3 regions of the Lactobacillus sp. ESL0677 genome follow, and region 1 is predicted to be linked to each of the others. Evidence: riboswitches for the same ligand, from Rfam matches in the RefSeq annotation. Region 1 holds a riboswitch; each other region holds the start of a gene.
The links. A riboswitch is a leader RNA that binds a small molecule or an ion and turns the genes downstream of it on or off. The one in region 1 is predicted to bind thiamine pyrophosphate.

Region 2: another riboswitch for thiamine pyrophosphate. It lies ahead of OZX76_RS02285 (ECF transporter S component); the one in region 1 lies ahead of thiS (sulfur carrier protein ThiS).
Region 3: another riboswitch for thiamine pyrophosphate. It lies ahead of thiM (hydroxyethylthiazole kinase); the one in region 1 lies ahead of thiS (sulfur carrier protein ThiS).

Annotation. Positions count from the first base shown of each region.
Region 1 is NZ_CP113946.1:71,482-81,742, forward strand. Features, by position in the region: gene OZX76_RS00360 (AraC family transcriptional regulator) at 100-1,038, shown strand; TPP riboswitch at 1,096-1,190, shown strand; gene thiS (sulfur carrier protein ThiS) at 1,269-1,463, shown strand; gene thiF (sulfur carrier protein ThiS adenylyltransferase ThiF) at 1,464-2,102, shown strand; gene OZX76_RS00375 (thiazole synthase) at 2,117-2,893, shown strand; gene OZX76_RS00380 (hydantoinase/carbamoylase family amidase) at 2,898-4,118, shown strand; gene OZX76_RS00385 (dicarboxylate/amino acid:cation symporter) at 4,121-5,329, shown strand; gene thiE (thiamine phosphate synthase) at 5,342-5,971, shown strand; gene htpX (zinc metalloprotease HtpX) at 6,028-6,924, opposite strand; gene OZX76_RS00400 (LemA family protein) at 6,944-7,504, opposite strand; gene OZX76_RS00405 (SLC13 family permease) at 7,611-8,711, opposite strand; gene OZX76_RS00410 (iron-sulfur cluster biosynthesis family protein) at 8,896-9,300, shown strand; gene OZX76_RS00415 (hypothetical protein) at 9,572-9,712, shown strand; gene OZX76_RS00420 (HNH endonuclease signature motif containing protein) at 9,825-10,261, shown strand, end outside.
Region 2 is NZ_CP113946.1:419,287-429,547, forward strand. Features, by position in the region: gene OZX76_RS02265 (PTS transporter subunit EIIC) at 1-1,048, shown strand, start outside; gene OZX76_RS02270 (PTS fructose transporter subunit IIA) at 1,071-1,382, shown strand; gene OZX76_RS02275 (MupG family TIM beta-alpha barrel fold protein) at 1,456-2,550, shown strand; gene OZX76_RS02280 (hypothetical protein) at 2,552-2,881, shown strand; TPP riboswitch at 2,970-3,058, shown strand; gene OZX76_RS02285 (ECF transporter S component) at 3,106-3,684, shown strand; gene OZX76_RS02290 (ECF transporter S component) at 3,698-4,276, shown strand; gene udk (uridine kinase) at 4,319-4,963, opposite strand; gene OZX76_RS02300 (sigma 54-interacting transcriptional regulator) at 5,130-7,883, shown strand; gene OZX76_RS02305 (PTS sugar transporter subunit IIB) at 8,053-8,523, shown strand; gene OZX76_RS02310 (sugar phosphate isomerase/epimerase family protein) at 8,533-9,372, shown strand; gene OZX76_RS02315 (PTS sugar transporter subunit IIC) at 9,388-10,176, shown strand; gene OZX76_RS02320 (PTS system mannose/fructose/sorbose family transporter subunit IID) at 10,157-10,261, shown strand, end outside.
Region 3 is NZ_CP113946.1:1,926,377-1,936,637, reverse strand. Features, by position in the region: gene OZX76_RS09415 (LytTR family DNA-binding domain-containing protein) at 1-313, shown strand, start outside; gene OZX76_RS09410 (LiaF domain-containing protein) at 313-1,074, shown strand; gene OZX76_RS09405 (helix-turn-helix transcriptional regulator) at 1,210-1,416, shown strand; gene OZX76_RS09400 (hypothetical protein) at 1,419-1,841, shown strand; gene thiE (thiamine phosphate synthase) at 1,915-2,568, opposite strand; gene thiD (bifunctional hydroxymethylpyrimidine kinase/phosphomethylpyrimidine kinase) at 2,582-3,385, opposite strand; gene thiM (hydroxyethylthiazole kinase) at 3,397-4,185, opposite strand; TPP riboswitch at 4,266-4,367, opposite strand; gene OZX76_RS09380 (AEC family transporter) at 4,484-5,449, opposite strand; gene OZX76_RS09375 (malolactic enzyme) at 5,476-7,101, opposite strand; gene OZX76_RS09370 (LysR family transcriptional regulator) at 7,244-8,137, shown strand; gene tenA (thiaminase II) at 8,151-8,813, shown strand; gene OZX76_RS09360 (EamA family transporter) at 8,924-9,832, shown strand.

The DNA of each region.
Region 1 (10,261 bases):
TTTTGTCTAGTCATGATGGCTTAATGAAAATAAAATACCAGTGAATCTTGATTTTGCTATATAATAAAAGTATTAAACTAATAATAAGAAGGTGAAACTATGGCAGCAGTCAAATTGGCGCAATATTTAGCTAGTATTTTAAGCTCAACTAATAGCGATACGAATGAATTACGATTAAAGGCAGTGGGTAGCAGCTTTGATTTGTTTACTGTTTATCTCGAAAATCACAACACTGGTGTCCATCGTTATCAAACAACAAATGCGATGATTTTTTATGAGGCTGGTGGCAAAGCAAATATTAAAATTCACGGACAAGACTTTGAGTTAGGAGTAGGCAATATTGTCTTTTTGCCAGCTAAAAGTGATTATGAAGTCCAAAAGCAAACTAAAACTGACGTTTTGGTAAAGTTAGATTTAAATTCTAAGTATAATTTACAATATTTCCTGGGAAATATTACCAATCAGGAGTCACGTGAAGAGCAGGCAATTAAGCAAGTAATTAGCAATTTGCGGGTTAATCGTCTGTTATATTTAAAGTCAACGCCAATTTCTAAATCGGCACAATTAATGAATAAGATAATTGATGAATATTTAAGCCATAATTTATTTACCGAGAGTGTAGTTAAAGCAGAACTAAATTTATTGTTAGTTGCGGCAGTACGTAATCAGAACTTCGCTGCAGCGCCAGCAAAAAAGCAGGGCTTTGCCAATGCAACACTTGAAAGCTATATCGATGCTAATTTTGCCGATATTACTTTAGATGCAGCTGCTAAATATTTTGGCTTTAATCCAAATTATTTTTCTAGTTTAGTTAAGCAAAAAACTGGCAAAAGCTTTGTGGAGCATGTTGATGAACGGCGAATGCAGGAAGCCCGCAATTTACTTGCGCGTCCTGATATTTCGGTTAAGGAGATTATTGCTAGGGTTGGTTATAATGGCAAGTCATTTTTCTATAAAAAGTTTAATGAATACTATCATCAGACGCCAGTTCAAATGCGTGCGGAGCTATTTCGTCAGGCTAATATTAATTTGAAATAAAAAAATAATTGACAGCGCAACCAAAAGCTGTTATACCTAAACTATAGTTTAATAATAAAAGTTCGTCTGGGGTGTCGCGTAAGCGACTGAGATTATACTCATCGAACCTGATGTAGTTTATACTACCGAAGGAAGAGCGGCCTGTTGATCAATTTTTGAGCCATTCTTAAATAAGAATGGCTCATTTTTATTAAAAGTCCTTTCCTTTGATAACCGAAGGAGGGGATTTTTTGGTTATTGTTAATGGTGAAGAAGTGGCAGCTATAGGTATATCAATTGCAACACTTTTAACCCAAAGAAATGCGCCAGTCAGCAATTTAGCAGTTGAACTGAATGGTAAGATTGTGCCTCGCAGTGATTTTGCTAATGTTTTGCTAAAAGAAAATGACAAGGTGGAAATAATTTCATTTGTTGGGGGTGGATAAATGCTAGATAGGTCACAAAATTCGGCAATTATCGCTGAAATGCAAAAACGCAATGTCTCGGGATCTAGCTCTAAACTAGCTGCTGCCAAGGTAACTATTGCTGGTTGTGGCGGTTTAGGAACAAATATTTCTCTTGCTTTAGCTCGCATTGGTGTCGGTCAAATAACTTTGATTGACTTTGACCAGGTTGAATTAAGCAATCTTAATCGTCAGCAATTTAAATTTAGTCAAGTTGGAATGGCGAAGGTAGTTGCGATGAAAGAGAATTTGCAGGAAGTTAATCCGTTTATAACGGTTAAAGCAGTAAAAGACCGAGTAACACCGCAAAATATCGCGGGGCTATTTCAAGATGCAGATATTATCTGTGAGGCCTTTGATGACCCAGCGGCTAAAGCAATGCTACTGGAAAATGTTACGAAAATTTTTCCCGATAAGCCGCTAGTCATGGCGTCAGGAATGGCAGGAATTCATAGCGCCAATGCAATTAAGACGCGAAAGATATTGCCTAACGTGTATTTAGCAGGTGATGGCAAGTCTAAAGGGATAGAGGGTCTGATGGCTCCACGCGTGACAATTTGCGCTGGTCATGAGGCGAACATGATTATCCAGTTGATTTTAGGAATTGAAGATTTAAATTGAAAGAGGAAAATATAATGACAAATACTAAAGAAACAGATTTATTAACAATTGGCGGGCACACATTTACTTCACGGTTTATTTTGGGCTCAGGGAAATATTCTTATGACCTGATTGATGCGGCAGTAAAGCATGCTAAGGCACAAATCATTACAATGGCTTTACGCCGGACAACGTCTGACCAAGAAAATATTCTTAATTACATTCCTGAAGGTGTGACGATTTTACCAAATACGTCAGGGTCGACAACTGCTGAGGAAGCAATTAGAACTGCGCGTTTAGCTCGTGAATTAAGTGGCAGTGACTTCATCAAGTTGGAGGTAGTGCCTGATAAAAAGTACTTGTTACCAGATAATGCAGCAACCGTTAAGGCAACAGAGGTTCTGGCAAAAGAAGGCTTTATTGTCATGCCGTATATTTTACCTGACTTAAATACTGCCCGAGAACTAGTTGATGCGGGTGCAGCTACTGTCATGCCACTAGCAGCACCAATTGGTACCAATAAAGGCTTGGCAACCAAAGAGTTAATTCAGATTTTAATTGATGAAATCGACGTTCCAGTGATTGTTGACGCAGGAATTGGTCGTCCAAGCCAAGCTGCTGAAGCAATGGAAATGGGTGCCGATGCGATTATGGCTAATACTTCAATGGCAACAGCTGAGAATATTCCGTTAATGGCTGAAGCTTTTAAATTGGGAATTGAAGCTGGACGTAAGGCTTATTTGGCTGGTCCCGGTCGTGTAATTGAACACGGTGCAGTTGCTTCATCACCATTAACTGGTGTAAGTAAGTAACGTCATGCAGCAGAGTAAGAAAATAACGGTTAATCAGCTTTTTAAGCAGATTACAACTCTGCCTAATTCGGGATTAGGACAGAACCGCTTGGTCTATTCTTCTGATTGGCTTCAGGGACAAAAATTATTAATTCAGTTTGCATTAAAAGTGGGTTTTCAAGTTACAGTTGATGACTATGGTAATGCCTATTTGGACTTACTTGGAAATGACCAAGAACAAGTGATTGCGACGGGTTCGCATATGGACACTGTGAAAAATGGCGGCCGTTTTGATGGTTTGTATGGTGTTCTGGGTGGCTTACAGGCTGCTTTGAACCTGCGCGAGCAGTTTGGTACTTCACAAAAGACAATTCGAGTAATTTCTTTTTGCGAAGAAGAAGGCAGCCGCTTCGACGCTACCTTTAGCGGTTCGAAGCACTATGCACGTGTAGTTGAGATTAATGGCTTAGTTGATGAAAATGGCATCAAAATCGAAAATGCTCGCAGTAATGCAGTTAACCAATTGAAGCAAATTAGCGGCGTCAAGTATGCTCTTCCCGCTCTGCCGCAAAACTTTACTGAATTGCACGTTGAGCAAGGAAACCGCCTTACTCGCAACAATATTTCACTTGGTTTGGTTACAGCAATTGTGGGTCAGCGGCGTTATCGCGTTACAGTTAATGGCATTACTAATCATGCGGGCACGACCTTGATGACTGAGCGCCATGATGCTTTGCAGGCAACAATTAAGTTAATTAACCAGTTTGAAGTGCTTGCGAGTGCAGTGGATCCACTTTTGACTTTTACAGTTGGAGAACTTGCTGTTTGGCCGAATACTTCTAACGTGATTCCCGGCAAAGTGACGTTTTTTATTGATTGTCGTCATCAAAATAATGAGCTGTTAGATGAATTTGAAAAAATGATGAAAAACACCATTGCTAATCTTCCTGATCCGCTGATTAACGTTGAATTTAAGCGCTGGGTTCATGATCAACCTGTAATTTTAAGTTCGGAAATGCTGACGAAAAATGAAAAATTAGCGCACAAAATGGGTTATTCAATCATGAAATTGGCTTCGGGTGCAGGACACGATAGTGAAATTATGAATCGTGTCGTACCAACGACAATGATTTTTGTACCCAGCATTAATGGTATTAGTCACGCACCAGAAGAAAATACCAAACCTGAGGATTTGCAGCGGGGAGTTGAATTTTTGACCGCATCGCTTTATCAGGAGGCATATTAATAATGCATAAAATTAGCTTGACTGGCCAGATCACAATTGGTGTCATAATTGGGGCGCTAGTTGGCTGGCTATTACCTAAGTGGGCGGAAAATTTAACGATTGTTGGCGATATCTTTTTACGGCTGCTGCAAATGGTAATTGTCTGGCTAATTTTGGGTGCAGTCATCGAGGCTTTAGGTAGCTTAAAGTTTGCGGAATTGGGTAAATTGGGGCTAAAAACTTGTCTTTGGTTTACCATTACAACGATTTTGGCGGCGGTTGAAGGCGTGCTTTTAGGCATAGTCTTTAAGCCGGGAACAATGCTAAGGCTGCCGAATTTAGTAAAAACAAAAGTAGTGCTGCATTCTAGCGTTAATTTACGTGCAGCAATCCTGCATCTGTTTCCTGATAATATTTTTGCATCTCTTACTAAAGGAAACGTGATCCAAGTAATTGTTTTTGCTGTTTTATTCGGTCTTGTCTTAAGTCGCGCCAATGAAAATAATGAATATCATCTAGTGCTGAAGCTGATTAAACAATTTAATCAGTTGATTGTTAAGTTGGTGATGCTAATCATCAAGCTGGCGCCGCTCGGTATCGCCTGTATGTTTGCTAGTACAATTGCGAAAAATGGTGGTAAAGTGTTCTTGCCTTTGTTGTACTTTCTAGTGCTTTATGCAGTAGCAGTAATCGTGTTTTTACTCGCCTTATTTATCTTTGTTGGTTTAGTTGCTCATGTATCTTTTTGGGGCCTAGTTAAAGGCCTGACTAGAATCATCGTTGTTGCTTTTACCACAACTTCATCTGCCGCAACTTTACCAATTGAAATGATTGATGCTCAAGAAAAGCTGGGGGTCAGTAAATCCGTTACTCAGCTTGTTTTACCGCTGGGAATGGCGCTGAACAGTAATGGTCTAGCGCTGTATCTATCTCTAGTTTGTATAACCTTAATGCAGCTTTACGGTGCTAGTTTAGCGCCAGTATTGCTGTTAAGAATAATTCTGCTAGCTGTCTTGTCATGCTTAGGGACTGTAGTGGTTCCAGGTGGCGGCATTGTTGCGTTAACAATTGCGCTTCCTGTACTTGGCTTTCCTAATACATGTATTGCTTTATTTGCTGGGATTGATTGGTTTGTCGGGATGTTTCGTGCAGTTGCTAATGTTGTTGGCGACACGATTACGGCGGTAGGTGTGGCGGCATCAACGAGCCAGTTGAATAGGGATGTCTATTAGGGAGAAATGATTATGAAAATACAAAAACGACCATTATACTTAGTTACCGATCGGACTAATTTAACTGATAATCAATTTTTAACTACGATTGAGCAAGCTTGCAAAAGTGGCGTTGATCTGGTGCAGTTACGTGAAAAACAGCTATCTGGGCGTGAATATTACGAATTAGCGCAAGCAGTTAAGCAAATAACTGACCGTTATCAGTTGCCGCTAATTATTGACGATCGCCTTGATATTGCTCAAGCGATTAATGCCGCGGGAGTCCATTTAGGGCAAAGTGATTTGCCCGTCAAGGCTGCCCGTCAAATTTTAGGGGCAGATAAGATTATTGGCGCGACAACTAAGACACTGCCGCAAGCTCTTGAAGCAGAAAAAGAGGGTGCTGACTACTTGGGCGTAGGCGCAATCTTTCCGACGCAAACCCACGTTAAAACAGTGCATACAAGTGTGGCAACATTAAGCCAAATTAGGCAAAATGTTTCAATTCCTGTTTATGCAATTGGCGGCTTAAAGGCGCATAATGTTGCGGCAGTTAAGCCAGCTCATGTTGCAGGAGTTGCCGTTGTATCGGCAATTATGCAAGCTGCTGACCCAATTAAGGCAACACAAGAGCTAAGACAAGCAGTTTTAGCAGCCTTATAAAAATTAATTGAAATCAAAAAAGACATCTGTTCTTGAACAGGTGTCTTTTTGTGATATTACATTTTTTCTAACCGCTTAATCCGGTCTTCTGTTGGTGGATGACTATCAAATAGGTGCGTAAAACTGTGCTTTTTGCGCAGCGGGTCTTCAATATACATCCCTGCACTACTAGGATCAGCCTTTTTCATTGGCTTACTACCCGCGATTTTTTCTAAAGCAGAAATCAATCCTTGTGGATTGCGAGTAAGGTTAACTGATGAAGCATCGGCTAAGTATTCGCGGTTACGTGATAAAGCCATTTGTGCAAGACTAGCACATAGCGGTCCCAGAATAAGCACGAAAACAATTGCGACAATTTTAAAAATGATGACAAGGTTATTATCATCATCCTTATCACTGCCACGGTCATCGTCAAACCACCAGATGTACCGACTAGCGATTCCAGATAAATAAGAAATCACGCCGACAAGAACAGCAGCAACTGTCGATAACCTAATGTCGTAATTGCGAATGTGAGAAATCTCGTGACCTAAGACGCCTTCCAGCTCTTCACGGTTCATCATTTCAAGTAATCCTTGAGTTACAGCAACAGCACTGTGGTCGGGATCACGCCCTGTTGCAAAGGCATTGGGACTGGGATCATTAATGATAAAAACGCGGGGCATTGGTACACGGCCAGCCATGGCCATGTCTTGGACAACGTGCCACAATTCGGGGTTATCCTGTTCGTGAATTTCACTGGCATGATTTAAGCTCATTACCATATTTGCGGGATCACGCATGACCAAAAATAGGTAAAGAACACTGATAACTAGCGCAATAACCATTCCGCCCCATGGACTATCACCAAAAATATAGCCTAAGCCAGCCCCAACAAGGGCTAAAATCACGGCAAACAAGACCATGATGATGCCGGTTTTGCGCTTATTGCGAGCAATTTGTTGAAATAACATAATGATTTTGCCCTAATATTTAAAATTTAACCTTAGGTGCTTCTTTTTCGGCTTCACTAGCTTGTAAGTAGTCAACCTTCTTAAAGCCATGAATGCTGGCAATAATATTTGATGGGAAAGTCAGAAGCTTTTGATCATAAAGGGCTGCTGATGAATTGTAAAGTTGGCGTGAGTAAGCAATCTTGTTCTCGGTGTTGGTCAATTCTTCTTGCAATTTCAGGAAGTTTTGGTTGGCCTTTAAGTCAGGGTAGTTTTCTTGTAAAGCAAAGATGGACTTTAAGGCATCAGAAATTTGGTTAGAAACCTTTAAGGTTTGGGTCCGGTCATCTTGAGGGATGTTAGTTAATTGGTTGCGCAATTCCACAACGTTTTCTAACGTTTCCTTTTCATGCTTAGCGTAGCCCTTAGTGGTTTCAACTAAGTTAGGAATTAAATCGTTACGCCGCTTCAATTGCACGTCGATTTGGCTCCAGGATTCGTCAGTGTATACCTTGGCTTTTTGTAGGCCGTTATAAATAGCAATATAAATTCCGATTAATAAGACAACGATAATTAAAATTATCCAAGTTAATGATGACATAGGTTGAACCTCCTTATATATACTGTTTAATTATAACTGATTATTTATTTTTTGGATACAAAAAAAGGATGCTGCACAACATCCTGATTCAGATAAGTAAAGTATGTTAAACGAGCAATAGTAGCCAACCAATGATTGTTAGGATTAGTAAACCGATAAATTGCATAACTGTCCATTTTTTGAAGAATTCGTTTCTTGAGACAGTTCCGTTTTGAATGAAAGTCTTAAGCACCAACATATTGGCCATTGAGCCGATAGGTGAGCCAAAACCACCGATATTTGTGCCTAAGAACAGCGCTTTAGCGTATGGCGTAAACTTACCAACAAGGATTGTGGCCGGCACGTTGCTGATGATTTGGCTGGATAAAATCGATGTGAAGTAAGTTGAGCTTTCTGAATTAATCATTGTGTGAATAATCATGACAATGATTGGAATCTGCTGGATATCGCTAATAAAGATAAAAAAGCAGGTAAAAGTCAGCAGCAATGCGAAATCAACCTTAAGTAAAATTCGTGGGTTGATTAAAAAGGCAAGAATGATTGCAGCTAGCATTGGCCACGCAACGTTGACCACTTTGAAGACACCTAAAAAGAAGAAGGCGAACACAACGGTCGTAATTACAGTTGGTCGAATGCTGATATTGATTTGTTTTGTTTCTTGAACTGGAATTTGCTTGCGTGGAATAAAGTGAAAAATGATAAATGTAATCACTAGTGAACTGAGCAAGTATGGCAGTGACCATGAGAAGAAGGTCAAAGCGTTAACCGAATATTTGCTAACAAGAAAAATATTGTGTGGATTGCCCCAGGGCGTGAATGCTGCCCCGATGTTGGCGCCCATTCCAATTAACGTAACTGGCAAAATCTGCGGCAAGTCGTATTTTTTAGCAATGTTTAAATAAAGCGGAATTAGTGTTAATGCTGTTATATCATTACCAAGAAACATTCCGGCAATGATTGCTAAAAGCGTGAACAGAATATTCAGTTTGCGCGTATTGTCAGCAATACTGGTTAATTTGTACGCGAGCACATCGAGAACATGCAAGTACGCGTAGATTTGGATGATAATTAGCATCGCGGCGACTGAAAATATTGTATGTAAGTTAATATCCCCAAGCCGCGGTCTAGCAAAAAAAAGACTTACAATGGTGACTACAGCAGTAATCTGCAAGATTTTATCACTAAAAATTTTTCTTAAGACGGTCATAAAATGTCCCCTTTCGCAAGTTATAATCATCTATAGTTGTTACTTCTATTTTGAGCTTTTTTTCCGTTGTGTGCAATGATAAATTTTTGACTATAAAAATGTCAATTTACTAGGCGGGAATTTTGCTTTCTTTTATGCATACAAGCTATACTTTAGTAAGTAGGAAAAATAAGGGGGATTTATAATGAATAATGCTGAAACAATTGAAATGAATATCAAGCCTGAAGCTGCTGCAAGAATTAAGAGCCATATTAGAAAAGGCCAAGTTGTGTTATTGGCGCTAAATGATGGTTCTAATCAATATTCTAAAGTTGGCGGTACCTGTACTATTGGGGCTAATTTTCAATTTGTGATTTTGGATCAAAAAGACCCTGAATTTTCAATTATTATCAATAATAATGTTGGATTAAATTTGTTTACAAGTCCTGCAGAAATGCAATATTTGGATAATAATTTAGTTGTATCTGAAAAGAATGCCACATTGAGCTTGGCCGACGATAGCGGCGTGATTGATGGTGCGGTTTCAATTAATGAATTTCAACCATCAGACATAACAGCTAAAGATTTGCAGGAAGGCAAAACCTGCTAGTAAATTTGAATAATTAAGTAAAGTGTCCTTGAAATATGGGGCACTTTTTTGGATTGCTATTTCAGAATATTCGGTAAAGCTATTTGATTTTTATTGTCACGGGAATAGTTACCTTAATTTATATGCTGGCGATTTTACCTAAAATTATGCGGTACTTTAAAGAAGAAGGAATTGAGTAAGGTGGCGTTAGCCAATTGCTAGTCTTGAATCGTGGGGCTTTTCATGGTAAACTAAATAAGATTTTCGAAAATCTGAAAGGAAGTATAGTACTATGCGTAAAGGTGAAAATTACAACACTGGTTGTGAACCAAACCAAAGACCTAAGAACAAGAAGAACGGCAAGAAGCGTGTTGCTCACGTTGCAGCTGTTGTTCAATTCTTGAACAAGGCCAAAGCAGACGAAAACAAATAGTCTGATAATAATAAAATAAAAAGGTAGATTACGACTTGTAATCTACCTTTTTTTCTTACTGCAAATTGAGTAAAATTGGAGTAGTAACATTAAATTAAAGGAGAATGGCAACGTGAAATTTCAGTGCAGCAGCTGCGGCTTACGCATTAATTCGGTACATTTTAAAAAGCAGGGGTTGATGAATCCTAAATTAACGAGCATCTGTGATATTTGTCTGCAAAGAGGGCAAGACGCCAGTGACTTTGCTAATTCGGCAGTGCAGATTTTTGCTCAAGGTCTGCTCTATACGTTTGAGGGGCGAGATACTGAAACTGCTGCTGACTTCCTAGTTGCTAAAAAGGAAAATCGCAAGCGTTATGAAGCCTTTATTCAGGATTATGACGGCAATAGCTTGGCCCAGCAACAATTGTCCCGTCATGATTTTAATGCCGCCATTATTGCCAGTGAAACTGGTGAAAACAGCTTCGTGCCGCGGATGGATGTAACCTTTGCAGAGAACCTAGAAGAATTGGGTTTGAAGGTTGATTTTCAATTAAATGAAGTTGATTA
Region 2 (10,261 bases), 350 kb from region 1:
ATATAAGCTTGATCGCAACTCTAGTAGTACAATTGCGGTAATGGTTTATTTGATGTTGGCTATTACACCCGAAACAATTACCCCACAAGCAGCTAAAACTACAGGATTAGCTGCGGGAACTGTTTTCCCAACGACTAACTTTGGCTCGTATGGGCTATTTACAGCTATGTTATCTGCCTGTGTCTGTGTTTGGGTAATTCATTTCTTCAAAGAAAAGAATTTAGTTATTAAGATGCCAGATGCAATGCCACCAGCAGTTTCTAGTGCATTTACATCATTAATTCCGGCAGCTGTTTTGATTATTATTGCTTGGTTTATCAAAGTTGGTTTACATTTTGATCTTAACCAAGGATTACTTAACTTATTGCAACCATTATCACAGTTTGGTAAAGATAATCTGATTTCCGTATTAGTACCAATCTTCTTCAACTCACTGTTCTGGATGTTTGGGATTCACGGTGCGATTACTTCAACTCCAGTTGTTCCATACTGGTACGCACACTTAAATGCTAATATGGCCGCAATTACTCACGGTGCAACTGCTGCTACAGTGCCACACTTTATGACTGAGCAATTCTTACAATTCTTTGTTTATATTGGTGGCTCTGGTTCAATTTTAGCTTTATGTATTTTGCTTGCATTCTTGTCTAAATCAGATACTGGTAAGGCAATGGGTGCAGTTGTATTAGTACCAAGTATTTTTAACATTAATGAACCAATTATCTTTGGTTTGCCAATTGTGTTGAACCCATACTTTGCTGCTCCATTTATTTTAGCGCCAATGGCTGATGGTGTAATTACTTGGGCAGCAACCGTAACTGGTTTGCTAAATAAGACCACGGCAATTGTGCCATGGGTACTGCCTGGGCCAATCGGAGCATTTTTTGCTACTGGTTATGACTGGCGGGCAATTGTGGTTACTATTATTAACATTTTTGTTTCAATGGTAATCTATTTCCCATTCTTCAAGATGTGGGATAGACACCAAGTCAAGGTTGAAGCTGAAACTGCTGCCGCAGAGAAAGCTGAGGCAGCAGCAAAAGCATAATTGAAATTTAGGAGGAAACCTAATGAAGATTTTATTATCATGTAGTGGTGGAATGAGTTCGTCATTAATTGCTAATGGCCTTGTAAAAGAAGGTAAAAAACGTGGCATTGATGTCGAAGTTAAAGCTGTAGGAACGGAAGGCATTGCTGATGAGCTGAGTGCTGATCAATATGACATTGTTTTATTGGCACCACAAGCCGTTTTCCGTAAGCAAGCTGTTGAAGATGAGGCTAAAGACCATCATATTAACTTCTTGTTGATTCCACGGACAATGTATACTCCGCTTGCTGCAGGTAAGCTGCTTGACTTAGTTAGTGAAGAATTAGAAAAATAATTAAAAACACTTCAGCTAGTTTGGTTGAAGTGTTTTTTGCTTAATGCGTAATTTGATAATAAGGAGATTTTTTATGACAATGCGCCACATTGGGTTATCAATTTATCCCGATCATAGTGATGAAAAACAGGACGAACAATATTTACTACTTGGTGAAAAATACGGCTTCACTCGGATTTTTATGAGTATGTTGGAAGCTAAGAATGTTGCAGCCACTAAGAAAAAGTTCCAACATATTATTCAGTTTGGTAACAAGCATGGCTTTGCTACAACCTTGGATGTCTCACCAAGTATCTTTAAGCAATTGGGGATTTCATATACCGATTTGTCGTTTTTTAAAGAATTAGGAGCTACTGCAATTAGACTTGATGAAGGGTTTGACGGCAGAACAGAGGCAGAATTAACATTTAATCCGGAACACATGATTATTGAATTAAACATGAGCAATAATACTGGGTACTTGGATAATGTCTTGAGCTACCAAGCTAATGAACCATTTATTTATGGCTGCCACAACTTTTATCCGCAAGTTGGCTGTGGGCTTGAAGATAACTTCTTTGAAGAATGTAGTAAAAACTTTAAGAAGCATGGCATTCACACTGCTGCTTTTGTTTCCAGTCAATGTGGTACACACGGACCTTGGGATGTAAATGATGGCTTGCCAACTAGAGAAGCTGACCGTCACTTACCAATTGAAGTTCAGGCTAAGTCGTTATTTATGACTAACTTAATTGACGATGTAATTATTGGTAATTCTTATGCTAGTGAGGATGAGCTGCGCCGTTTAAGTGAGCTAGATAGATATGAATTATCTTTTGATGTTGAAATGCTACCGGGAATTAGTCCATTAGAGCAAAAAATCTTGCTCGAAGACAAGCATTTTCGGCGTGGCGATAGCAACGCTTTAGTTGCTCGCTCAACCATGCCGCGTGTGTGGCACCGAGCAGAGGCTAACCCAGCTCATGATAATCAAATACAATTTGAGGTGGGCGATATTTTGATTGGCAATGACGGCTTTGGTATTTATAAAAATGAATTACAAGTCGTACTTCAACCGCATAGTGACGAACGGAAAAATAAGATTGCTGCGATTAAGCCAGAAGAATTGCCGTTACTAAAATATTTGCGGCCATGGACCAAGTTTAAATTCGAAAGTCATCAAAATTAAAATGAAGCTAAATTCGTTCATTATCATAATTGGGCTACTCGTCTTATTTTGGGCAGCACGGGAATTTGTCGCTCGCGTTTATCATGCTGGTCACCAAATTTATAGCGTTTGGGTTGAAGTAATCAGTATTTTTTTGTTAATCCCAATTTTGGTCTATTGTAAAAATACAGTTGTCGTAACAATTGCAGTGGTAATTTTTGCATTCAATTGCATGATTTTCTTAATTGCCTTTAGCCGTAACTTCAACGCAATTATGCGAGGTGAAGGAAATAGCACGATTGCTAGATGGGTTCGCAAGTCAAATAATAAGCAAAATGATAAGAATAAGTAATCAATAATAATTTCTTTTTTGAAGATTAGTGAAAATCGGGGATTGCTTTACTATCATTATCATTGTGGTATACTATTTTTAATTAAAAGTTAGTCACTAGGGGTGCCAATAGCTGAGAATTACCCTCGGAACCTGAACAGGACAATGCCTGCGTTAGGGAAGTGTTTGAACAAGCATTTAATTTGTACTCCTTCTGACTTAAAAAGTTAGTTAGGAGTATTTTTATGTTCACAAGATCATCAAAATGGAATGTTAAGTCGGTAATTTTGGTCGCATTGATTGGAATTATTATGGGAGTAATTTATACTTACGGCTTTAATTGGGCCTACAACATTATTAAAATGGCACTTGTCCCTACTGGCTTTGCACCAGTAACGGACACCGTCTTTTCGGGCTTATGGTTAATGGCGGCACCACTTGCAATGTACTTTGTCCCGACAATTGGCTCTGGCACAATTGGTGAAGTTTTAGCTTCAATTGTAGAAATGGCAATTGGTGGTCAATGGGGTGCCATAACTGTTATTTCGGGCTTGATTCAAGGAGCAACGAATGAAATCGGCTTTTTCCCGAAAACCGCACGTTATCAAAACTTTTCTTGGAAGAGTGTCATGATTGGTGCTTTCTTTGCCGGACTAGGAATTTTTATTCCGTCATATATTCTTTATGGTTGGGGTAAATTTAATATGACGGTCCAAATTGTTATGTTTATTACCAATATGATTTCAGCGCTTGTCTTTGAAGGTGTACTGGTCAAATTAATCGCTAATCTATTTGATCGCACGTTAAAGCCGCGCCTTGCATAAATCGAGGCCAATCATGTTTACAAGATCATCAAAATGGAATATCAAAGCTATTATTTTAGTCGCCCTAATTGGGATTTTGATGGGTATCTTTTATACCTATGGTACCAATGGGCTCTATAATTTGGTTAAAATGTTGCTGCTGCCAACGGGGTACGCTCCGGCAACCGACGCCTTTTTTGCAGGGTTATGGTTAATGGCGGCACCGCTTGCGATGTATTTTGTTCCGACAACTGGCTCGGGATTAGTGGGTGAATTGCTGGCTTCAATCGTAGAAATGGCTTGTGGCGGCCAGTGGGGTGTCACTACTGTGGTTTCTGGATTAATGCAGGGATTAACGAATGAAATTGGCTTTTTTCCGAAAAAATCTCGTTACCAAAGATTTTCTTGGCATAGCGTTTTGACAGGTGCATTTTTTGCTAGCTTTGGCTTTTTTATACCGTGTTATTTAATGTATGGTTGGTATAAATTTGCGGTTAAGGTGCAGATTGTCATGTTTTTTGTCAGCATCATCTCGTCAGTTTTGTTTGACGGAGTGTTGGTCAAATTAATTACTAACCTGTTTGATCGCACATTAAGGCCGAAAGTGGAATAATTTTAAGTAGACAAAAAGGTCGAGGATAATTCCTCGGCCTTTTTAATTAGTTACTTCTTTTCGTAAAATTGCGTGGACTTTAGTGGTTAACATGTCAATCGCAACGTCATTTGCGCCGCCTTCGGGAACAATGATATCAGCGTAACGCTTGGTTGGTTCAATGAATTGGTGGTACATTGGCTTAACTGTGCTTAAGTATTGGCTAATTACGGAGTCAATTGAACGGCCACGTTCATTAATGTCGCGTTCAAGTCGTCTGATGAAGCGGATGTCATCGTCGGTATCAACGTAGACCTTGATGTCCATTAAGTCCCGAATTTCTTCGCTTCCTAAAACCAAAATTCCTTCAAGAATAATAATGTCAGCAGGTTCAATATGAATAGTTTCACTGCTTCTTGTGTGTTCTTTAAAGTCGTAAACTGGCATTTCAATTGGCTTGTAGTTAAGTAAGTCGTTGATTTGTGCCTTAAGCAAGGGAATATCGAATGCATCGGGATGGTCATAATTAATCTTCATCCGTTCGCTCATCGGAATACCGGTATTATCCTTGTAGTATGAATCCTGCGTCATAATTAGGACGTGTTCATTTTCCTGCATTTGGTCAACAATTTTGTGGGCAATCGTTGTTTTTCCACTGCCCGAGCCGCCGGTAATCCCAATTACGACGGGTTTTTCAAGTTTAGACATTCAGACTCTCCTTTTTTATCACATAACATTCTACTTTAGTTTGAGTTGAAATACCACTGATAAAGTGATAAATAGCAGATTTTAAATTAAAATAACTGATTTCGCCTTGAACAGTTTTTGTAAAACCGCTAACATAATTGTGAAATGAATTTACGGAGCAAGTGGTATGAATATTAAAGCGAAAATATTATCTTTAATTAAGGAAAATAATCAATCTGAAGGACCTTTTTTATCAACTAGTGACTTGGCAAATAAATTAAATGTTAAAAGAAATACGGTCAGCCATTATCTTAATCAATTGGTAAAAGAAAATCAGATTATTAAAATTAACACTCGGCCTGTGATTTTTGTAGATCGTTCTAATGTCGGGCAAGACAGCGATCAGCCGTTGAAGCAGGAGTATGCAAGTATTGCGGAATTGAAGCAGGGTCTTTCTGGTTCTGATACTTTTAAAAGTGTGATTGGTCATGACCAGTCACTTTATAGCCAGATTAGAAAGCTGAAGGCAGCAGCATCTTATCCTGGGAGATTGCCAATTTTAATTAATGGTCAAACAGGAACGGGTAAAAGCTACATTGCGCGAAAGTTTTTTGATTATTGTGTAGAAAAGGGATACATTGCCGCACAAGGAAAATTTGTCAGTTTTAACTGTGCAGAATACGCGGATAATCCAGAATTATTGACCAGTACATTATTTGGTTATGCCAAGGGAGCATTCACTGGTGCCGACGAAGCCCATAAAGGATTGTTTGATGAGGCCGATAATGGCATGCTGTTTTTAGATGAGGTTCACAGACTAGATCCTAAGGGTCAAGAAAAACTATTTTCTTATCTTGATACAGGAACAGTCTCCTCATTAGGTGAAGCCGCGGAAAAAAGACAGGTAAATGTGCGCTTAATTTGTGCGACTACCGAAGATATTCAGAGCAGCTTTTTATCGACCTTTATTCGCCGGATTCCAGTTCAGATTACAATGCCACCGTTGAAGGAAAGGACTTCTAACGAAATCCGTTCGTTGATAATTTACTTTTATATCCAACATGCCAAGAAAATTGGGCGAAGTTTACAAATTAATAATCAAGTCTTTGCGACGCTGATGAACATGGATTTCAAAAGTAACATTGGCCAATTGAAAAATGCCGTTTTACTGTCTGTTGCCAGTGCTTTGGGCGAAGCTGACTCAGCTGGCACAGTGCAAGTTAAACTTGGGGATCTTCCGCAAGATATTTTACTTTCTGAGGTTAATTTGGATAAGCAGGGGATGTCGCAAACGCAGAGCGATATTGTCATTAACCCGGAAAGTAAGTTAACCGATTTTGTGAATAACCGCCAAAGCATTAACTATATTAAGCAAACTTTTGAAAATATTTTTTCCATGTATGAGCAGGAGGATTTTTCCTCTTTTCAAGTTAAGGCTTTTTCTAAAGTCAATGCCTTATGTGATTACTTAGTTTTTAAAAAAGATATTTTAGATATTGGCGAATTGCCTTTGGATTTTATTAAAAAATCACTTAATAGTGAAATAGGGTACCTGCAGGACGACTTGCGCAATGACTTTAATGGCAATCTTATTGTTGCTATTTCTTATTATTTTTATTTTAGACAAGAAAGTTGCTGGTCTGTTTCACCACATGAGGGACAACTTGCAACCGAGATAATTACTAAAATGAATGAAAGTAATTATACTGCTCAGGTTGTTCAAACAGTTATTAATGTTGTAAGTAAAATGCTAAATTTGCATACTGATGAAATCGATAATCTTTTTCTGACAATCTATCTTAGTGGCGTACAGCGCAAGAAAAATTCTGGCTTGATACATTGTATTTTGCTGGCGCATGGCTATTCAACTGCTAGTAGTATCGCGGACACAGTTAACAAGATTGCTGGTGAACCGCTTTTGGATGCTTTTGATATGCCGATAGATATTCAAACAGAAGATATTGCCCAAAAGGTGTCGAATTATATTCATGTTCGACACGTAACTAATGGCTTAATCTTAATGGCAGACATGGGTTCGTTGGAAAAAATTCCAGAATTACTCAAAAAAGATTTGAACTTTCCTGTGGTTATTTTTAATAATGTTTCTACTCAATTAGCACTGTTTGTGGCAAGTTATGTTAAAGAGCGTCGGCCAATTGACACGATTGTACAGAAGATGGACAAAGTAATTCATAATGATTATCGAATTGTTTATCCCAAGATGGTTAAGCAAAATGTGATTATTGTTTGTTGCTCAACTGGTGTGGGGACGGCAAATAAGATAAAGGAAATGATTCAGGAAAGTTTGCCAAAAGACGTTGATATTAAGATTATGGCATGTTCGTATGAATGGCTAAAAATTGAGGATCAGGAAAGTGCAATTAAAAGAAAATATAATGTTTTAGTTGTGATTGGGACGATTGATCCTAAATATAGCAGCGTCCCATTTATTTCTTTAGATCAATTAGTTAATGGCTCCAAAATCAGTTTACTGCAAGGTACGTTAAAAGATAGCTTGAGTGTAGATGATTTATACAGATTTAATGATTTGATTTTGAAAAACTTCAGTATTGAGCGGGTGATTAATTCGCTAACAATATTAGATACAAAAGAAGTAATTAAAAATATTGACCTGTGTATCAAGAAAATAGATGAGTATCTGGATACAAGGTTGCCTAACCAAACAATTATGGCATTGTATGTACATATCAGCTGTATGATTGAAAGAATAATTCGCAATCAGGTTTTAGAAATTGAGCCGATAGATTTTAAGATAGATAAGAATAGTCAGGACAACTTTAACTATATCAAGAAGGCATTACGTTTACTTGAGCAAGTTTATAATATTAAGATTCCACTTGTGGAAGTCGAGTATATCTATGAATTGATTTTTAAGACTAAGAATAATCAATTAGACTATACAAAAGATGATGATTTTTGACAGTAACTTTTCAAATAAAATAGTGTCAAATTATATCTAAAAAGTACAAAATGATTTATTAAAAGCGCAATCATAATCATGATTGCGCTTTTTTTGACAGAAACTTGGCACGAAAATTGCTTATATATGTTTGAAGTGCGAATTTAATAATTTTAAAGGAGGAATTACTTTGATTAGACTTATGCGAGTAGATCATCGGTTATTACATGGTCAAGTTGCCTTTTCATGGACACAAGAGCTAGGTGTTAACTGCATTTTGATTGCGAATGATGATGTGCCAAACAATGATATTCGTAAGACAGCGATGAAATTAGCTAAACCACAGGGTGTCAAGCTTGTAATTAAGAATATTGAGAACTCTATCAAGGCCCTGCAAAGTGGCGTTACGGATAAGTATAAATTGTTTATTGTTGTTGAGTCAGTAGCGGATGCATATGCGTTAGCGACAGCATATCCCAAAATAAAACAAATTAATTTGGGTGGTACTAAGCCAGCTGATGGAACAAAACAAATCAGTAAGGCAGTTAATCTTACTCCAGACGATGAAAGTAAATTAAATGAACTTATTGAGAAGGGTTGTGAAATTGAAATCAGACAAGTTCCTAATGATAAAAAAGTTTTCTTCAAGGATATTGAATAGGAATGACTTATGAACAATAAAATTAGTAAAACCCGATTATCGGCGATGAATTACTACTATCGCAACTTTTCGTTGGACTATTTTTTAGACTCAGTTAGTCAAGATGGGTTAACGAATATTGAATTATGGACTAGTCCGCAACATTTTTGGATTGAAAAAGATGGTCACCAAGATGTTAAAGAATTAAAAAGAAAAGTAGCAGCCCATCATTTACAAATTATTTGTTTGACACCGCAGCAGAGTAATCCTAATCCGTATAACTTAGCGGCCAAGGATGAAAGATTGCGCAAAGGTTCATTTGGCTATTTTAAAAATCTAATTGATAGTGCAGTAGAGTTAAATGTACATCTAGTTGCTCTTAACTCTGGCTGGGATTTTTATGATGAAAACCCTGCAGAAGCTTGGGACAGATCAGTTGCAATGCTAAAGAAGGTTGCTGACTATGCGAAGGATCGTGAAGTTAAAATTGCCATTGAAGCGTTACAACCAGATGAATCGCATCTAGTGAATTCGATTGTTGATTTAAAGCATTATCTAAAAGATGTAAATAAGGATAATGTTGGCGTCAACTTGGATTTAGGTGCCATGGCTAGAAATTATGAGACTATTGCACAATATTTTGAATCATTGGGCGAAAAAATAATTCATTGTCATTTCGTTGATGGTAATCCTGTAGGGCATCGCTGCTGGGGTGAAGGTGAGCGTAATCCCGGAGAAGACTTCAATGTATTTAATTATTATGGCTATCAAGGATATTTTACTTTTGAATTTGGTCAATCCAAGTATTTTTTAAATCCTGCGGAAACTGAACGAAAAGCATTGCGGTTTTTAAATCCGTTTTTAAAATAGATGGGAGAAATAAACATGAGTAATGTGGGAACATCTTTATTAATAGGCCTGATAGGGTTTATGGGACCACTGGACTTTGTTATCGGGTCTAACATGCTAAACAGACCTATCATTTTGGGTCCATTAGTTGGTCTTGTTTTAGGAAATTTGACACAGGGAATAATCATTGGTGCATCTTTGGAACTAGTCTTTATGGGCGCGATTTCAGTTGGTGCCTATCTGCCGCCTGATGTTATTGTTGGTGGTGTTTTAGGAACAGCCTTTGCGATTTCTTTGGGTAAAGGTGTTGGTGCCGCAATCGCAATTGCGATGCCAATTGCCATGCTTTCGTTAGCGATTGGTAATTTAACAAGTGTCATTTTCCCAGCGATTGCACATATTGGTGATAGATATGCTAAGCAAGGTAAGCCGGGAGGAATTACGGCATCATTATGGGGAATTGGTTTAATTGAATGTACTCGTCGGGGAATATTGTGTTTCTTAGGGTACTTCGTTGGTAATGCAGGGATGAAGACATTACTAGGAATGATTCCACAAAATGTAATTGATGGCCTTCAAGTTGCAGCTAACATGTTGCCTGCTATTGGATTTGCAATTCTATTACAAATGATTATTAACGATACTGTACTACCATATTTCTTCCTTGGATTTTTATTATCGGCTTATCTAAAGGTTCCAGTACTAGGGGTTGCATTGTTCGGCTTAATCATAGTTGTTGTAAAACTGCATAACGATAAGAATAAACCAGCTGTTAGTGCTAATGGATCTGTAGAGGAGGATATTGATGATGACGATGACTTCTAATGAAAAAAAGGTAACTGATAAAGATTTAAGACAGATTATGTGGCGTTCACTTACCATGGAATTTGGTTGGAACTATGAGCGTCAA
Region 3 (10,261 bases), 170 kb from region 1:
AGATGACGTTTCATATTATTTGGATTTAAACGACATTTTGTTCTTTGAAACAGAAGATCGGCAAGTGGTTGCACATACGGGACGTGATTCGTTTAGTGTTAATTATAAATTATACGAACTAGAGAACTTATTGAGCAGTCAGTTTATGCGCGTTTCCAAATCCACGATTTTGAATTTGCAGCAAGTGTATTCATTGACTAGGTCAATTACTAATTGCCAGGTACACTTTCATGATACTTATAAAACTGTCTATGTTTCACGCCACTATTACCACAGCTTGAGTGATCGATTAAACGAGAGAAGGCCATTATAATGAAAAAGCAAAAGATTAGAGAACTGTTTTGGGGAATAGCATTACTTGGAGCAGCAATCTTTTTAATCATGAATCAGTTAAATTTGTTTTCGTTTCGGCTAAATTTTTGGACGATTTTTTGGACAATTATTTTTGGTGCGTGCTTGATTGAAGGCCTGACTAATCGCAGTATTGGTGGCACGATTTTTTCAATTGCCTTGTTGTTAATTGTGTATGCCCAGCCGCTAAAAATCACTAAGATTGTCCCGTGGACTGTCTTACTTGCGGCATGTTTAATCACTGGTGGCCTGCACATGATTTTTCCACACAAACGGCACCATACGCATGTGTATATTAACGGGCATAATGTCAATGGTGGTTGGTCAAAGTTTGGCACAGAAAAGTCATTTCACGCCGATCATGTTTTTGACAGTAGCAGTCAGGATGTAGATGAGCAAGACATTGTGGTTAATCAAAAGCTGTCTGATGTTTCGCGGTATGTTCGCTCGCAGAGTTTGCGCAGTGTTACGATCAATTCGTTAATGGGGGATGCCAAGGTCTATCTTGATGCGGCTAAACCGGCAACTGATACGATAATTGTGGATATTAATTCATCAATGAGTGATGTCTCGCTTTATATTCCATTATCGTGGCAGGTTGATGACCAGATGTCGTCAATCTTCGGCGATGTTGAGATTAATGGCAGCTCTAATGGTGGCGGGCCAACGCTAGTATTAACCGGCAATAGTAAGTTTGGCGATGTCGAAATTAACTATGTGTAAATTAAAATATCTGTTCCTGATTAGGAATAGATATTTTTTATTTATGATTGATTTTTATTACCAAATGTAATAATATGAAGTTAGTTTCATATGAAGCAAACTTCATATTGAATATTGAATGTAGAGATGAAAATAATGCCGAATTTAGTGAAAAAATTGCGACTAGAGCATAAATTAACTCAGGAAGAACTGGCTGACAAAGTTGGGGTTACACAACGAACAATTATTTCTGTAGAAAAGGGTAAGTACAAGCCATCGCTATTACTAGCATATAAGTTGGCGTGCTTTTTTGGCATAAGTATTGAAGAGTTATTTTGTTTAAAAGAATATTTGGAGAACTAATAATGAAGAAAAAGTTATTACGAAACGCTGCGTGGCAATTAATGTTTTTACTTGGTGGTTTAAGCGAAATAATCATGGTAGTTCAGGATCATGATGGTCTTTTTATGATTAAGCATTTTATTTGGGCAGCTGTATGCTTGTTCTGTGCTTTAGGCTGTTATTTTAATGCAAAAGATATTAAAAAAGGCAAGCGTGATGAATGGGATAATGATGAACGTGATCGTTATATTAATAATATTGTTGGTGCGCGAGCGCTAAAATGGTTAAGCTGGTTGGCTTTAATTGTCTTTCTGATTTTTGCCATATTATATAGTAAATATAAGAATGATGTGTGTTTAGGTATTGCATGTATTTCAATCGTGTATTGGAATATCGGCTGGATTTTACAGGTGATTTTTGCAATTATTGAAGAACTAAAAAATTAATTATTGAATATAAATAAGACCTACTAGCATTTTTGCTGGTAGGTCTTTAAATGTGTATTTAAGATTAAGTATTTTATTGCCACGGTGCATCAAGCATTGCCTGAACGGTTTCATTAATATCGCTACTTTGAGCAATCATTGAAATTACTGCGGCACCAGCGGCTCCAGTATGAGCAATATCAGGCAGGTCTTTTACCGTGATACCACCGATAGCAACGATGGGATGCTCACTGCTGGTTACCGATTCGCTAAGACCATTAAGACCAATTACAGGGTCAGCATCAGCCTTGGATTGGGTCGCAAAAATCGGTCCGCTGCCATAATAATCAATCCCTGCAATTTGATTGCCAGCTTCAATTTCTGCTAAAGTCGAGCAGGAGTAACCCACAATCATTTGGCCGCCGACCTCGTCAATTACTTGTTGGATGGCTTCATCACTTTGACCAACATGGATTCCTTCGGCATTAACTGCTTTGGCTAAAGCAACATCATCATCAATAAAGAAGGGCACTTGATATTGTTGACAAAGCTCATGCAACTTGCGAGCCATTGGCAGTCGCTCATTATCATTTAAAGTTGAATTAGGTCCCTTATCACGAAATTGAAAAGCCGTAATTCCAGCTTCTAGCGCTTCTTTAACGATTTCCGGCAGGGTTTTGCCAGCAGGTAAATCTTGGGTACCACAAATAAAGTAAGCTTGAAGAATATTTGCATTAAACTTTTGCATTAGTTTTTCCTATCTATTTTGCCCAGTGGTTGAGTGGTCCGTGACCATGACCCACCTGGATTGTTTGTTCAATTGTCTTCGTAACGTATTTTTTAGCGAGTTTAACAGCAGCGGCTAAGTCATGTCCCAGGGCCAGCTGGGCAGTAATTGCGGCAGCTAAGGTATCGCCGGTACCATGTGTGCGCTTAGTATGTGTCCGCGGACTGCTAACCCAGAAGCTGGAGCCGTCTTCGAGAAGGGCAAAGTCGCGAACTTCTTCAGTAGTGGAGTGTCCGCCCTTGATTAGCACGTTTTTAACGCCCATCTCTTGCAGCGAGTGGGCAAGGTCGGGATATTGCTGCTGTGAAGTAACAGTCATGCCCGTTAACACCTGCGCTTCTGGCAAGTTAGGAGTTACTAAGTTGGCTAATGGAAATAACTCCTTCTTTACGGTTGTAATTGCATCTTCACTTAGCAGGTGGGCACCACCTTTAGCCACCATGACAGGGTCAACGGTAACTGGACCGAAGTCATATTTTTGCAAGTTAAGTGCCACTTGGTGGACGTGGGCAGCATCACCAAGCATGCCGGTTTTGGTTGCCCGAATTTTAAAATCAGCAGCTAAAGATGCACACTGCTTATCAATCATCTCAAGTGGCAGTAAGTGCGATGCCTGGACACCTAATGTGTTTTGGGCAGTAACGGCGACCACAACCGCAGTGCCAAAGACGCCTTGCATTTGAAAGGTCTTGAGGTCTGCCATAATGCCAGCACCACCGCCAGAATCTGTGCCAGCAATTGTCAGAACTTGAGGGAATGAATTAATTTCTTCTGCCATAAAATACTTCCTTAATCATAATCAGCAATCTTTTTAATATCAGCAACTTGTACTTTAGCTAAGTAGTCCATGAGGTACATCCCAAAACTGCCGGGGCCAACATCGGGATGATCTTGGACGACCAATTGTCCGATTGAGCCAAAAACAAGCGTTGCAGCTTGGGCTGCCTCGAAACGACTATCGGTTACTGCACAGAAGGCAGCGACAATGCTGGTTAACATGTCGCCGGACCCGACATGAGCTTGAAATAGTGGGGTACCATTATGAATGTGAACTACATTATTGCCATCACTAATTGTATCAGTTGCACCACTAGCAATAACAGTACAATGATACTTTTTAGCTACTTCCATGGTGATTTCGTCAAGGTTACCAGTGCCTGATCCAGCATCAATCCCCTTAGCATTCCATGCAAATTCACCTAAAGCGGCGATTTCTCCCGCATTACCACGAATCACACCCACATGGAAGTTCCATAATAAGTCTTGGGCAACATTAAGTCGATATTGGACAGCGCCAACAGCAACAGGATCTAGTACGATTGGCTTTTTGTATTCTCGAGCTAAATCGCCCATTTCCTTCATGTGCGCAATCTGTAATTTAGTTAAACTACCCATGTTAATCGCTACGGCCGAGGCCATGTTGACCATTTCGCTGGTTTCATCAATTTCGTTACTCATAATGGGCGAAGCACCAATCGCATTCAATCCATTGGCGACATCTTGAACGGTAACGAAGTTAGCGGCATTAAGAACAACGGGGTTCTGTTTGCGCAATTTATCTAATAATTCTAACTGCATAATTTTTCTCCTAAAAATAATTGAAGAAGTCCTCAGAGCCAAGCTAATAAAAAAGCTTTGGCACGTAGTTGTGTCAAAGCAATAGGTAGTTGACACGTTCCTCGCGCAAGTATTAGCTTACAGGTTCAAAGGGTCTGAAACGTTGTTTCATCTCAGCCTAAAAGGCCCCCCTCGTGTTATCGCTTCCAATTATACCGATTTTTAATGAAGAATACAATGCTAAGTTAGTGGCGGTATTAAAGCTAAAAAAATAAAGGCCAAGCTAGTGATGACAGCTTGGCCTTTATTCTTTTAATTGTTAGATAAATTGTAAAATCGTCATCAAAATTGGCACTACAATAATGAAGAGAATTGTACTTTCGACAACAATGTTGGTTGCGTATTTAACATCGCCGTGTGATTCGTTAGCTAAAATTGGTAAAACAGCTAACATTGGCGTTGCTGATTGCACAACTAGGGTTTGCCGCATCAAGCTTGGCAGGTTGAAGCCAGCATTCATTCCAATTTTAATTAAAATAATTAAAACGATTGGTGAAAGAATGAACCGACCAATCAAGGCCAAGATTGAATCACGATCGAACTTGACGTTCTTAATCCCGGCGTCATGCAGGACAATCCCGATATAAACAAGTGAAAGTGGTGTTACTAAGTTCCCAACGTAAGTTAATGTAGAGTTTAAGAAGGTAGGTACAGGAATCCCTAATAACATCCAGACTAGAGCAACAATAAAACCAACAAGTGGCATTGGTAAAAGTTTTTTCCAATTAATTTTGTGGCTAGTCTGTTTACCCTTAGCAGTTGGGTCGTCGTTTTGAATTAAGAAAACGCCAAAGGCCCAAGTGGAAACGGTGTTGATAATGTAATATACCAAGAAGTAAGACATGGCTTGATCACCGAAAAGTGCCATGTTTAACGGCATTCCGATGAAAATTGTATTGGCATTAACCACGGCGTTCATAAAAATGCCGCGGCGGCCAGGACGGATTTTGAAGACTTTGACGCAGAGCCAAGCAATGATGTAGCCGATAATTACGCCCAATGCTGGGAACAATAATTCGGTTGATAATTGCAGCAGGCTACCACGGCTAAGGTTTTTCATAACGGCTGTAAAAATCGAAGCTGGCAGGGCGATTTTAGTAATAATACTAGAAATTTCACTACCAAATTTATCGTCAATCCAATTAAATTGTTTTAGTAAAAAGCCGAGAGCCATGATTAAGATAATCACGACAACGCTTGATACAGATGTCAAAAAGACTTGCATAAAAAGTTTCCTCTTTCTGTAGTTAATTAATATTTAGGCATCCATTTTGTTTCTTGAACGGCTTTTTTGGCGTCAGTAATTCCTTCACCTGCTAAACCTTGATCAATTGCAGTTTGAGCTACCTTTTCGGCAATTGTGGCTGAGAAACTGGTTAGTTTCGCAACTGGCGGCAGAACTGCAGCACCGGCAATAGTTGGATCAACAATCCCACCTAAAGCATGGCTGGCGGTTGCGACCATTTTATCGCTCATCAGCTTGGCCTTCACGGATATTGCTCCAAGACCAAGTCCTGGATATACTAGGGCATTATTGGCTTGGCCAATTTCATAGGTTACACCTTGGTATTCAACTGCATCGGCAGGAATCCCAGTCGCAACAAGAGCCCGACCATCAGTCCACTTAATTAAGTCTTCGGCTTTGGCCTCGGCTAATTTAGTTGGATTAGATAATGGGAAGATAATAGGTCTAGCTGTATGTGCTGTCATTTCTTGGACAATAGCTTTGGTAAAAGCACCAGGTTGTGTCGAGGTCCCAATCATAATTGTGGGGTGGACAGCTTTAACCACGGCTTCAAGGTTAGTCAATTCATCGGCATTAGCAAATTCATTGCGCGTTCTAGTGAAGTCTTTTTGCCCAGCAGTCAGCTCGGGGGTATCATCAAACAATAAGCCTTGCTTATCAACAAGGTAAAAGTGCTTGCGAGCTTCTTCTGGACTCAAACCTGCACGGACTAACTCGTCCCGCATCATATTTGCAATTCCGATACCAGCAGTCCCAGCACCAAAGGTTAAAAAGATTTGGTCTGTTAACTTTTCCTTAGAAATATTTAACGCACCAAGAACTGCGGCTAAAGAAACAATTCCTGTTCCTTGAATATCGTCGTTGAAAGTAAAAATATCGTTTCTGTATTTATTTAAAATGGTTGCGGCGTTTTCGCGACCAAAATCTTCAAAGTGTAACAAAACATGCGGGAAGACAGTTTCGATATTTTGGACAACTTCGTCGACAAAAGTCATGTACTGTTCACCTTGAATGCGGTGATGACGGTTACCCAGATACTCTGGATCATCAAGCAAGGTTTGGTTATCAGTACCGACGTCTAATACAACGGGCAAAACTTGGCTAGGGTCAACGCCGGCAGCGGCAGTGTAAACCATCAGCTTACCAATGGCGATGTCAATGCCGTTAACGCCCCAGTCGCCAATACCTAAAATGCCTTGAGCATCGGTTGCAACAATTAAACGAATATCGCGACCTGCTGCAGCGTTGGTTAGGGCTGCTGTGATATTTGCCGCATCGTCAATTGATAAAAAAGCCGCATTTTGCGGGTTAGTAAACAATTGACCATATTGCTCAATTGAGTCGGCAACAGTGGGATCGTAAACGATTGGCATAAATTCAACAATATGTTGTCCCATCAAGTAAAAGAATAACGTCCGGTTCTCGTTGAAGATATTCATTAAGAATAGGCGCTTCTCAAGAGCAGATGTTTTACTTTGAAATTGGTTGTAAGCTTGACTTGCCTGTTCAGCTAATGTTTGCACACGTGCTGGCAGTAGTCCAGTTAAGCCGTATTGTTCACGTTCTTGCTTAGTAAAACCAGTTCCTTTGTTTAAAAAAGGATTGTTTAAAATATTTTGTCCTTGTTCCATAATTGCCCTCCAAATATAATACAATAAGTATTTTTAATAGCAACAATTCTGTACTTTACGCGGGTAATAAATTTATTGTCAAATTTTGCTCAACTTATAATAAAATGTTATATGAGGAAATTGATTAAGGGGTGAGAGTAATTTGGATTCATTGAACGTTAAGGACTTGATGTATTTTTTAACAATTTTAGAAAAGCGCAGCTTCTCGCAAGCAGCTAAGGATTGTGGTGTGTCACAGCCAACGTTAACACTAGCAATTAAACGACTTGAGAATGATTTTCAGACTAGCTTACTGGTGCGAGATCATTCACACCAGCAGTTGCGGCCGACACCGACAGGTCAGCAACTAGCGCCGCATGCGCGGTCAATTTTAGCGGAATTAGATTTGACTAAGCGCGAAATTGCGCAGATTGAGCGTCAGGTAATTAGGTTGGGGTTGCCACCGATTATTGGTAACTATTATTTCCCGCAAATTTTTCCGGAATTATTTAAGGCGGGATTAACCAATTCACTAGAAACGATTGAGGCGGGCTCGTCACATTTGCAGGAACTCTTGGAATCGGGCGACTTAGAAATGGCATTGCTAGGTTCAATCGCACCAACATTTAATGACCAGTTGCATGTTAATTTGTTTGCCAAAACCGAGTTTAAGGTTGTGGTCGCACCTGAACATCCTTTGGCTAAACAAAAGTCAGTATCCTTTACAGATTTAAAAAAGCAACCGTTTATCACGTTAAGCAATGTTTTTGTTCACGAGCAGGCATTTAAACAACTATGTAAAAGAGCCCAGATTAAGCCCCGTATTATTTATAAAGCCAATGATATTCAAATATTGAAGGCAATGGTGCGGCAAAATTTGGGCATCGGCTTTTTAACGCAGACTGCGTTAAGTAAGACGGATCAACTGTGCACGGTTAACCTAACAGACCCTAAGCAGCCACACTTTTATATGTCAGTTGCTTATCGCAAAACTCACCGATTAACAAGTGACGAACAGCAGTTATTGGCAATTTTACGGCAAAATTTATGTAGTTAAGGAGAAGAATGATATGACAGAATTTACAGACCAATTGCACCAAGCGGCAAATAGTTTATGGCAAAAGAGTATGGTACACCCATTTGTGCAGGAATTAAAAAGCGGGGAATTACCAATGACTAAATTCCGTTTTTACTTATTGCAAGACAGGTATTATCTAAATGAATTTAGTAAGTTTCATCGCGCAATTGCGGCCAAAACATCTGATCAGCAAACTAAAGAATTTTTGCTTGCTGGAGCTCAAGACTTAAAGGATAGTGAAATGGCGGTACGTGAGCGCTTCTTCGAGCAATTGAAAATTACGCCGGATGAAATTGCCCAAACACCGATTGCACCAACAGCGTATGCTTACGTTAATCATTTGGACATGACTTTGGAAAGGGATGGAATTGGTCCAACAGTTGCGTCCCTTGTGCCATGTTACTGGTTGTATCAGGAAATTGGCCAAAAATTAGCAGATTCGGGGTCGCCAGTTTCCTATTACCAAGAGTGGATTGATACTTATGATGGCGATTGGTATGCGACTAATGTGAAACGGATTTTGCGCTTAACCAACTCGCTAGCTGATTCCAGCTCTGCAAGTGAACGTGAAAAGATGCAACTGGCATTTGTTCGTAGCAGTTATTATGAATTGCAATTTTGGCAGATGGCGTATAAACAAGAGCGTTGGTCTTAAAGTTGGCGAACAAAAAAGCATGAATGGTCATGCTTTTTTTAGTTGCTAGTTTAGCTTAATCGGGATTTTTGTTATTATAGGTAAGTTAAAATAAAAAAGAAGAGTTAGAAATGGTATCAGCTAAGAAGAGACATTTGTGGGCCTTTCTTGCGGGCTTAGCCTGTGTTATGTGGGGGATTTCGGGGCTATTTGCCAAGTCATTATTTAACATTAGTCCAGAAATCACACCAATTTGGCTTACACAAATGCGCATGGTGGTTTCGGGTGTGGTTTTATTAATAGTTGCTGGGGTTGTTGACCAAAAGCCGATAGCAACAATGAAAAATAAGCATGATGCGTGGGTAATTATCGCGTACGGTATTTTTGGCTTGTTGCCAGTGCAGTTGTTTTATTTTATTACCGTGCAAAAAGCCAATCCGGCGATTGCAACAATCCTGCAATTTATTGGGCCGTTTTTTGTGATGGCTTACTTAATCATTCGCCATCAGCAAACTCTGCGTATGTTAGATATGCTAGCCGCAATCACGGCATTTATTGGTGTTATTTTGCTTGCAACACACGGTGATTTCAGTCATTTGGCGATTACACCCGAAGTACTTATGTGGGGACTGTTAGCCGCAGTTGGCGTGGCAACTAACACTTTAATTCCAATTAATGTATTGCACCGCGTTTCTAGTTTGGTGGTCACAGGATGGGGATTACTCTCTGCTGGAATTTGTTTGACAATTATTCATCCAGTCTGGCCACATACGCATTTAACAGGACAAGTTTGGTTGTCCGTCGCTGTAGTAATTGTGATTGGTACTCTTATTCCGTTTCAATTGATGACTAACTCACTGCGATTCATTAAGGCATCGACGGCTAGCTTGCTTGATGCTTTTGAGCCATTGTCCGCAACGATTGGATCCGTTTTGTGCTTCGGCTTAATTATGACGCCACTTGATTGGCTTGGCGCCCTTTTGGTAGTTGCTGCAGCGATGGCGCTGAATATTACGCCTAAGAAGAAAAGAAATTCCTAGAGCTTGGACAATAGATAAAGTTTTAAAGATAAGTAATCATAAATTAAAATTTACAAACCAATGAAAAAAGTGTATTCTCCATTTTAAGGATACTGATATAGCTGGGATCTTTTACTGTATTCCCCACAGACGTGGGGGTGATCCTTGAGCCTATACTGCCATTGTTAGTTTCAACAAGTATTCCCCACAGACGTGGGGGTGATCCCGCCTAAATCGTCGAAACTGATAACATGGTTAGGTATTCCCCACAGACGTGGGGGTGATCCTGAAGCAATGAATAAATTCAGATACTAGATATCAGTATTCCCCACAGACGTGGGGGTGATCCCTAAGTAATAATTTGCTCAATATCTTAAAAGATGTATTCCCCATAAGCGTGGGGGTGATCCTGAAAATTAACGGGCTTAATCCAGACGGCAGCGGTATTCC